2 regions of the Paenibacillus sp. FSL H8-0332 genome follow, and region 2 is predicted to be linked to the other one. Evidence: a T-box and tRNA genes for the amino acid it is inferred to sense, from the RefSeq annotation. Region 2 holds a T-box; the other holds one or more tRNA genes.
What was found. A T-box is a leader RNA that pairs with one kind of tRNA and senses whether it is charged. The one in region 2 lies ahead of pheS (phenylalanine--tRNA ligase subunit alpha), so its partner is inferred to be a tRNA-Phe.

Region 1: it encodes a tRNA-Phe, which carries the amino acid that the T-box ahead of pheS (phenylalanine--tRNA ligase subunit alpha) is inferred to sense. The anticodon was not compared.

The regions. Positions count from the first base shown of each region.
Region 1 is NZ_CP150145.1:6,072,244-6,075,971, reverse strand. Features, by position in the region: rRNA gene NST43_RS26335 (23S ribosomal RNA) at 1-1,226, shown strand, start outside; tRNA gene NST43_RS26330 (tRNA-Asn) at 1,289-1,364, shown strand; tRNA gene NST43_RS26325 (tRNA-Ser) at 1,368-1,457, shown strand; tRNA gene NST43_RS26320 (tRNA-Glu) at 1,489-1,560, shown strand; tRNA gene NST43_RS26315 (tRNA-Val) at 1,566-1,641, shown strand; tRNA gene NST43_RS26310 (tRNA-Met) at 1,675-1,748, shown strand; tRNA gene NST43_RS26305 (tRNA-Asp) at 1,758-1,835, shown strand; tRNA gene NST43_RS26300 (tRNA-Phe) at 1,857-1,932, shown strand; tRNA gene NST43_RS26295 (tRNA-Thr) at 1,948-2,023, shown strand; tRNA gene NST43_RS26290 (tRNA-Tyr) at 2,030-2,115, shown strand; tRNA gene NST43_RS26285 (tRNA-Trp) at 2,121-2,194, shown strand; tRNA gene NST43_RS26280 (tRNA-His) at 2,222-2,297, shown strand; tRNA gene NST43_RS26275 (tRNA-His) at 2,346-2,421, shown strand; tRNA gene NST43_RS26270 (tRNA-Gln) at 2,442-2,516, shown strand; tRNA gene NST43_RS26265 (tRNA-Gly) at 2,523-2,597, shown strand; tRNA gene NST43_RS26260 (tRNA-Cys) at 2,606-2,679, shown strand; tRNA gene NST43_RS26255 (tRNA-Leu) at 2,709-2,787, shown strand; partial or broken gene NST43_RS26250 (MFS transporter) at 2,913-3,146, opposite strand; gene NST43_RS26245 (TetR/AcrR family transcriptional regulator C-terminal domain-containing protein) at 3,496-3,728, opposite strand, start outside.
Region 2 is NZ_CP150145.1:1,585,936-1,589,663, reverse strand. Features, by position in the region: gene pheT (phenylalanine--tRNA ligase subunit beta) at 1-554, opposite strand, end outside; gene pheS (phenylalanine--tRNA ligase subunit alpha) at 906-1,940, opposite strand; T-box leader at 2,000-2,288, opposite strand; gene NST43_RS06855 (hypothetical protein) at 2,496-3,728, shown strand, end outside.

The DNA of each region.
Region 1 (3,728 bases), 3.1 Mb from region 2:
GAACTCTCGTTAAGGAACTCGGCAAAATGACCTCGTAACTTCGGGAGAAGAGGTGCCTCGGTAGGGTGAATAGCCCGAGGGGGCCGCAGTGAAAAGGCCCAAGCGACTGTTTAGCAAAAACACAGGTCTGTGCGAAGCCGTAAGGCGAAGTATACGGGCTGACGCCTGCCCGGTGCTGGAAGGTTAAGGGGAGTGGTTAGGGGCAACCCGAAGCTGTGAACCGAAGCCCCAGTAAACGGCGGCCGTAACTATAACGGTCCTAAGGTAGCGAAATTCCTTGTCAGGTAAATTCTGACCCGCACGAATGGCGTAACGACTTGGGCGCTGTCTCAACGAGAGATCCGGTGAAATTTTAATACCTGTGAAGATGCAGGTTACCCGCGACAAGACGGAAAGACCCCATGGAGCTTTACTGCAGCTTGATATTGAATTTGGGTACGATCTGTACAGGATAGGTGGGAGCCGTTGAGGCAGGAGCGCAAGCTTCTGCGGAGGCGCCGTTGGGATACCACCCTGATCGTATCTAGGTTCTAACCTAGTGCCCTTACCGGGTACGGGGACCGTGTCAGGCGGGCAGTTTGACTGGGGCGGTCGCCTCCTAAAGAGTAACGGAGGCGTTCAAAGGTTCCCTCAGAATGGTTGGAAATCATTCGCAGAGTGCAAAGGCATAAGGGAGCTTGACTGCGAGACCTACAAGTCGAGCAGGGACGAAAGTCGGACTTAGTGATCCGGTGGTACCGCATGGAAGGGCCATCGCTCAACGGATAAAAGCTACCCTGGGGATAACAGGCTTATCTCCCCCAAGAGTCCACATCGACGGGGAGGTTTGGCACCTCGATGTCGGCTCATCGCATCCTGGGGCTGAAGTAGGTCCCAAGGGTTGGGCTGTTCGCCCATTAAAGCGGTACGCGAGCTGGGTTCAGAACGTCGTGAGACAGTTCGGTCCCTATCTGTCGTGGGCGCAGGAAATTTGAGAGGAGCTGTCCTTAGTACGAGAGGACCGGGATGGACGTACCGCTGGTGCATCAGTTGTTCCGCCAGGAGCATGGCTGAGTAGCTACGTACGGACGGGATAAGCGCTGAAAGCATCTAAGCGTGAAGCCCCCCTCAAGATGAGATTTCCCAGTATGTAAGACCCCTTGAAGACGACGAGGTAGATAGGTTGGAGGTGGAAGTGCAGCAATGCATGGAGCTGACCAATACTAATCGGTCGAGGGCTTATCCAAATTTCTAACACGCAGATTCATTTCGGATTCAGTTTTCAGGCGATTAAGCCTGATATGCATATTCCCTGATAGCTCAGTTGGTAGAGCACTCGACTGTTAATCGAGTTGTCACAGGTTCGAGTCCTGTTCGGGGAGCCATATGGAGAGGTGTCCGAGTTTGGCCGAAGGAGCACGATTGGAAATCGTGTAGGCGCCACAAGCGTCTCGAGGGTTCGAATCCCTCTCTCTCCGTAGCAATACCTTACAAGTAATAGAACAGCGTGGCTCGTTGGTCAAGGGGTTAAGACACCTCCCTTTCACGGAGGTAACATGGGTTCGAATCCCATACGAGTCATATATGGAGGCTTAGCTCAGCTGGGAGAGCATCTGCCTTACAAGCAGAGGGTCGGGGGTTCGAACCCCTCAGCCTCCACCATCTATCTTTAACCGAATAGATTTTGTTCAATGACGCGGGGTGGAGCAGCCCGGTAGCTCGTCGGGCTCATAACCCGAAGGCCGCAGGTTCAAATCCTGCCCCCGCAATATTACTTTGGAACCGTGGTGTAGTTGGCCTAACATGCCTGCCTGTCACGCAGGAGATCGCGGGTTCGAATCCCGTCGGTTCCGCCATTTTTACCAAAATATTTATATGGCTCGGTAGCTCAGTCGGTAGAGCAAAGGACTGAAAATCCTTGTGTCGGGGGTTCGATTCCCTCCCGCGCCACCATATACAACTTAATATGCCGGTGTAGCTCAATTGGTAGAGCAACTGACTTGTAATCAGTAGGTTGGGGGTTCAAGTCCTCTCGCCGGCACCATACCGTGGAGGCTTAGCGAAGTGGCCAAACGCATCAGACTGTAAATCTGCTCACGTACGTGTTCGGTGGTTCGAATCCATCAGCCTCCACCATTTTTAGGGGCATAGTTTAAAGGTAGAACAACGGTCTCCAAAACCGTTGGTGTGGGTTCAATTCCTGCTGCCCCTGCCAAGTTATTTCATATAAAAGAATCATATGGCGATCGTGGCGAAGTGGTTAACGCACCGGATTGTGGTTCCGGCATTCGTGGGTTCGAGACCCATCGGTCGCCCCATTTCTTTTATAAGAGTAATAAGGCATAACAATTAAATAGCTTTACATGGCGACCGTGGCGAAGGGGTTAACGCACCGGATTGTGGTTCCGGCATTCGTGGGTTCGAGACCCATCGGTCGCCCCATTTTCTTTTAAAAAATATATTGGGGATTAGCCAAGCGGTAAGGCAACGGACTTTGACTCCGTCATTCATAGGTTCGATTCCTATATCCCCAGCCATTATATGCGGACGTGGCTCAGCGGTAGAGCATCGCCTTGCCAAGGCGAGGGTCGCGGGTTCGATTCCCGTCGTCCGCTCCATTTAATCTGGTGCCATAGCCAAGTGGTAAGGCAAAGCTCTGCAAAAGCTTTATCCCCAGTTCAAATCTGGGTGGCACCTCCATTATTTTTCTGGAAATTATATATGTATACGCCGGCGTGGCGGAATGGCAGACGCGCTCGACTCAAAATCGAGTGGGAAACCGTGGAGGTTCGAGTCCTCTCGCCGGTATACGCTAAAAGAGTTCATCAGAGTATACCTCCGATGAACTCTTTTTTTTATATTCGCAGTGTCTAAGATCTAAGTAATCATCAGTTGCTTAAGTGCTTAAGCGCTTGAGTGCTTATCTCATGAACTTACTTCGCAGCACCAACAAATTGATTTCTGGCTGCACCTAGACCAACGATGCCAAGAAGAGCAGAGGCGCCGACCATTATCAGGAGTGGAGCGCTCCAACTATGACTGGCATCATGCAAGTATCCAATCAGCGCCGGGCCGATGGCTGCCAGCAGATATCCGATGGATTGGGCCATGCCCGATAATTCAGCCGCCTGTTGGGCACTTTGGGTACGCAAGCCGAAGAACAATACGGGAGGGGAACTGAGGAGAATGGCGACACTAAGGATTGAGATGGAAGGAAGCATCGGCTGATGAAGAAAAAATTCGGACCTGTCAGAATTAGAGCAGATTTCCAGGGAGAAAAGGAAGGTTCAATTTTATCTCAGATTGATGCTGGGATTAGGCTCAACCTGTGGTGTGATGGTACCTATAGAACCTTTTTTCACGACTTTAAATGAGCTTTCAGCTCAAGAGGCCGTACTTTTACAAGCAGCAAAGGATCAAAAGGATCGGTCAGAATGAAATTGGAACAAGATGAATGTTGGAAAAAGAGCAGAGAAGCGGCCTTCAAAACAGGGGGACCGCTTCATTTTTTATGATTTATAATTCTTTAGAGTAAAATGCTTTGGATACTGCCTCTGTCGCTTTATCAATAAAGGCTGCAACTTTACTGGGGCTTTCCCTCAGACCACTGCTCACCCACTTTTTAATAATGGCTATACTGCCATGAGCGGTAAATGTATACCATGACTCAAATAATTGTGGATCAAAATACTTTAATTCCTGCTTCCATCGCTCAATAGTTAGATCGTGACTGATATAAAGGATTCTTT
Region 2 (3,728 bases):
ACCTCATAAGCGGCACCGATCATGCTCAGGCAGTCGGAACGGTTCGGCGTCAGGTCGAAATCAAGGATTTCGTCATTCAGTCCAAGCACCTTAAGAATATCCTGGCCCACCTCTGTATGCTCAGGCAGCACGAGAATGCCTTCCTGCAGCTCTTTGGGCAGCAGCTTGTCGTTGAGGCCCAGCTCTTTGGCCGAGCAGATCATTCCCTGCGACAGCACACCGCGCAGCTTGGCTTTTTTGATCTCCAGGCCCGGTAGCTTGGCGCCTACCAGCGCGACCGGAACCTTCTGCCCAGCCGCGACATTCTTCGCTCCGCAGACGATCTGCAGATCCTCACCCTGCCCTGCATCGACGATACAGATATTCAGCTTATCGGCGTCCGGGTGCTTCTCTTTGGATTTCACGTAGCCGGTCACAATCCCGGAAATCCCTTTGTTGCGGCGTTCTACTCCGTCAATCTCGATGCCGGCGGTGGTGATTTTGTCCGCCAGCTCATCTGCGGTCACCCCTTCCAGCGATATATAATCGGCCAGCCAGGCGGTTGATACTTTCATAATCGCACACTTCCTTTTTGTTTCAGATGTATTGATCTCCATGGCGGCCTGCGCTTCGCGCACGGAAGCGGATATACAACAAGCCATAGTGCCAACTTCGTCCTAACCCAAATTCCTGTATTCCAGTGTTCCTCCAGAGAATATTTGGACTTCCGGCCGCTGTTGTGTTTGGATTTCCTGATTAGAACCGCTTCTCGCGGTAGAAATCCAAACACAAAGGCGGTCGCTTCCGCTCCTACAGTTCCAAAATTCCCCTCCGGTCCTTCTATTACAGTCATTCCTCTAGAACTGCCGTCGTCCCTCCGGCTTATCTGTATCCGGCCCGCGCCCCCGCGCACACCCGCCAAATCCCTAAATACCCTTGAACTGCTTCACAAAGCCCATATCATTCGTGTAGAAGTAGCGGATGTCGTCGATGCCGTACTTCAGCATCGCGATCCGTTCAGCGCCCATGCCGAACGCGAAGCCGCTGTAGATTTCCGGATCATATCCGCCCATCCGCAGCACATTCGGGTGCACCATACCGGCGCCGAGAATCTCCAGCCAGCCGCTCTGCTTGCAGAGACGGCAGCCTTCGCCGCCGCATTTGAAGCAGCTTACATCCACCTCAACGCTAGGCTCGGTGAACGGGAAGAAGCTTGGACGCAGGCGGATGCCTGCACTAGGCCCGAACATCTCCTTCATGAACTGCTGCAGGGTGCCCTTCAGGTCGCTCATGCGGATATTGCGGCCGATCACCAGGCCTTCAATCTGATGGAACTGGAAGGAGTGGGTCGCATCGTCATCGTCACGGCGGAATACTTTGCCCGGACAGATCACTTTGACCGGAGTCTCACCATTCATCGCCTGCATGGTACGGATCTGAACCGGCGAGGTCTGTGTGCGCATCAGAATGTCTTCCGTAATATAGAAGGAATCCTGCATATCGCGGGCCGGATGGTTCTTCGGAAGGTTAAGCGCCTCGAAGTTGTAATAATCCGTCTCTACTTCCGGTCCTTCCGCAACCTGGTAGCCCATGCCGATGAAAATATCCTCGATCTCCTGGATCACCCGGCTGAGCGGATGAATCCCGCCCTGCGGCATGCCGCGGCCTTGCAGGGTTACATCGACCTTCTCCGCATTCAGGCGATTCTGCGTCTCCTGCTGCTGGAACAGCTCCTGCTTGGCGCCGATCACCTCTTCAATGGCGCTGCGCACCAGATTGGCCACCTGGCCGATCACCGGACGCTCCTCCGCGCTTAGTCCGCCCATACCGCGCAGAACCTCTGTCAGCTCGCCTTTTTTGCCAAGGTATTTGACGCGCAGGTCATTCAGAATCTGCGGATCGGATACCGCCTGCAGCTTCGTCAGTGCCTCAGCCTTCAGTGCTTCCAATTTGTCTTTCATGGCTTGTACTGCCCCCTCAAATCTCGTATTGTTCAACAAAAAAAGGCCTTTTCTCCCGGTAAAGGGACGAAAAGACCGTGGTACCACCCTTGTTAGACGGCCGTACGCTTCCCTTAAGAGCAATATTCCCTCTTTCGGTGCGGCAAAGACCTGTCTCACTTTATACAGAAATAACGGTCTGCGGCCGGTCTCCCCTACTAGCACTCTTCAAGGAAGCCTTGAAGCACATTCAGGGAACTGCTCCGGAGTGAACTTCGGCAGCTCTGCTCTCTTAGAAACGCTCTCAATCTGCGGCGCTTCCTCCCTGTAAGCCAGGCACTGCGTACTCTTCTCCATCAATGCATTTTGCGGATGATTAACATAAACTTCGAGAAGATATGTCTATTCATTATATGCAAAAACTGCCCGTTTGACAAGCAGCGCAAAGTCCGCTTATTTTTTTATCTTCTTTTAAGCTTCCTTTAAGCTTCAGCGCGGTTTGACGGCTTTTTTTTCAGCGGACATTCAGTCAATGTTGATATTTTGCCTTATGAGATCATAGAAGGAGGGAATTACATGCTTACACGAAAAAAAGCATTTGTTCTGCTGCTGCTCAGCACATTTGCCGCAAGTCAGACCGCAGGAAGCCCGGGAACCACGGCCTATGCTGCTTCATCCGCTTCAACGGCTGCCCTAGCAGCAAGCACGGTCACGGAAGTCTCCACACTTAATGGTCTAAGTTCGCTCAAGCTCGGCACCGCGCTTCAGGTGAAGCTAAGCCATGTAGGGATTCAGAGCCAAACCGGCGGCAATATTCTCACCTACACGCTTACCTATACCAACAATGCCGGCAGCAGTGTCAATCTGGCGGACTATTTCTCCAAAATTGTAACTGCGGGCGGCAGCGTCATCAAGGGAATACCGGTCAGCGCAGACAGCACGGTCAAGAAAATCCCCGCAAAGCAGAGCACCAGCCTTACATACTACGCGAATATTGGAACAGCCGCCTCCGTCAAAGGGCTCAAAATCAACATCTACGGCTGGAATTTCAGCGCCGCTAATTATGAACAGCGCATAGGCACATTCACGGTTCCTTCCAATTATTCACTGTCCTCGCTTACAGGGGAGACCCGGAAGGTTGAACTCGGCGGCATTACAGCCGGCACCAAAGCCGAGTCCGTGCAAATCTACAAATATAACGGCAAAGTCTATGCCAAGGTCGGGCTTAGCCTAACCAATCTGGGTACCAAGGTGCTTACAGATCCGGGCTATACCTTGTACCTGAAATCCTCGGGCGGCTCTGTCTTCACACTTACACTGGATGACAGCAGCTCCGAGTTCAAGCTTCAGCCTCAGGAGAAAAAGACGCTCTATTATATGACCGAGATTCCCTCCTACATGAATGTCACCCGGATGACGCTGCAGATCGCCAAGCTGGATGAAGGACTCAAGCTGTACTTGCCTGTCTCTTCCTACGCACTTCCGGCTGCCGTAACCGCAGATTTCACCGTAGCGGCGGGTTATACCAAAAAGGTCTCCATCGACAGCAATTTGGTGGACATGCAGCTGCTGAAGGTAAGTGTGCATGCGGATAACGGCAATGGTGTCTGGAGCTATCAGCTCCGGGTGAAGAATACCGGCAGCACAGCGGTCACTTTGCCTGCTTATGAGCTTAACGTCAAGTCGGCGGAAGGCTATAGCTTCCCGGTGACGGCCACTGCCTTGAGCAGCCTGACCCTGAAGCCGCTGGAAGAAAAGCTGATTGAGCTGAGCGCCAGTGTTCCGCTGGAGCTGGCCCAGAATTCGCTG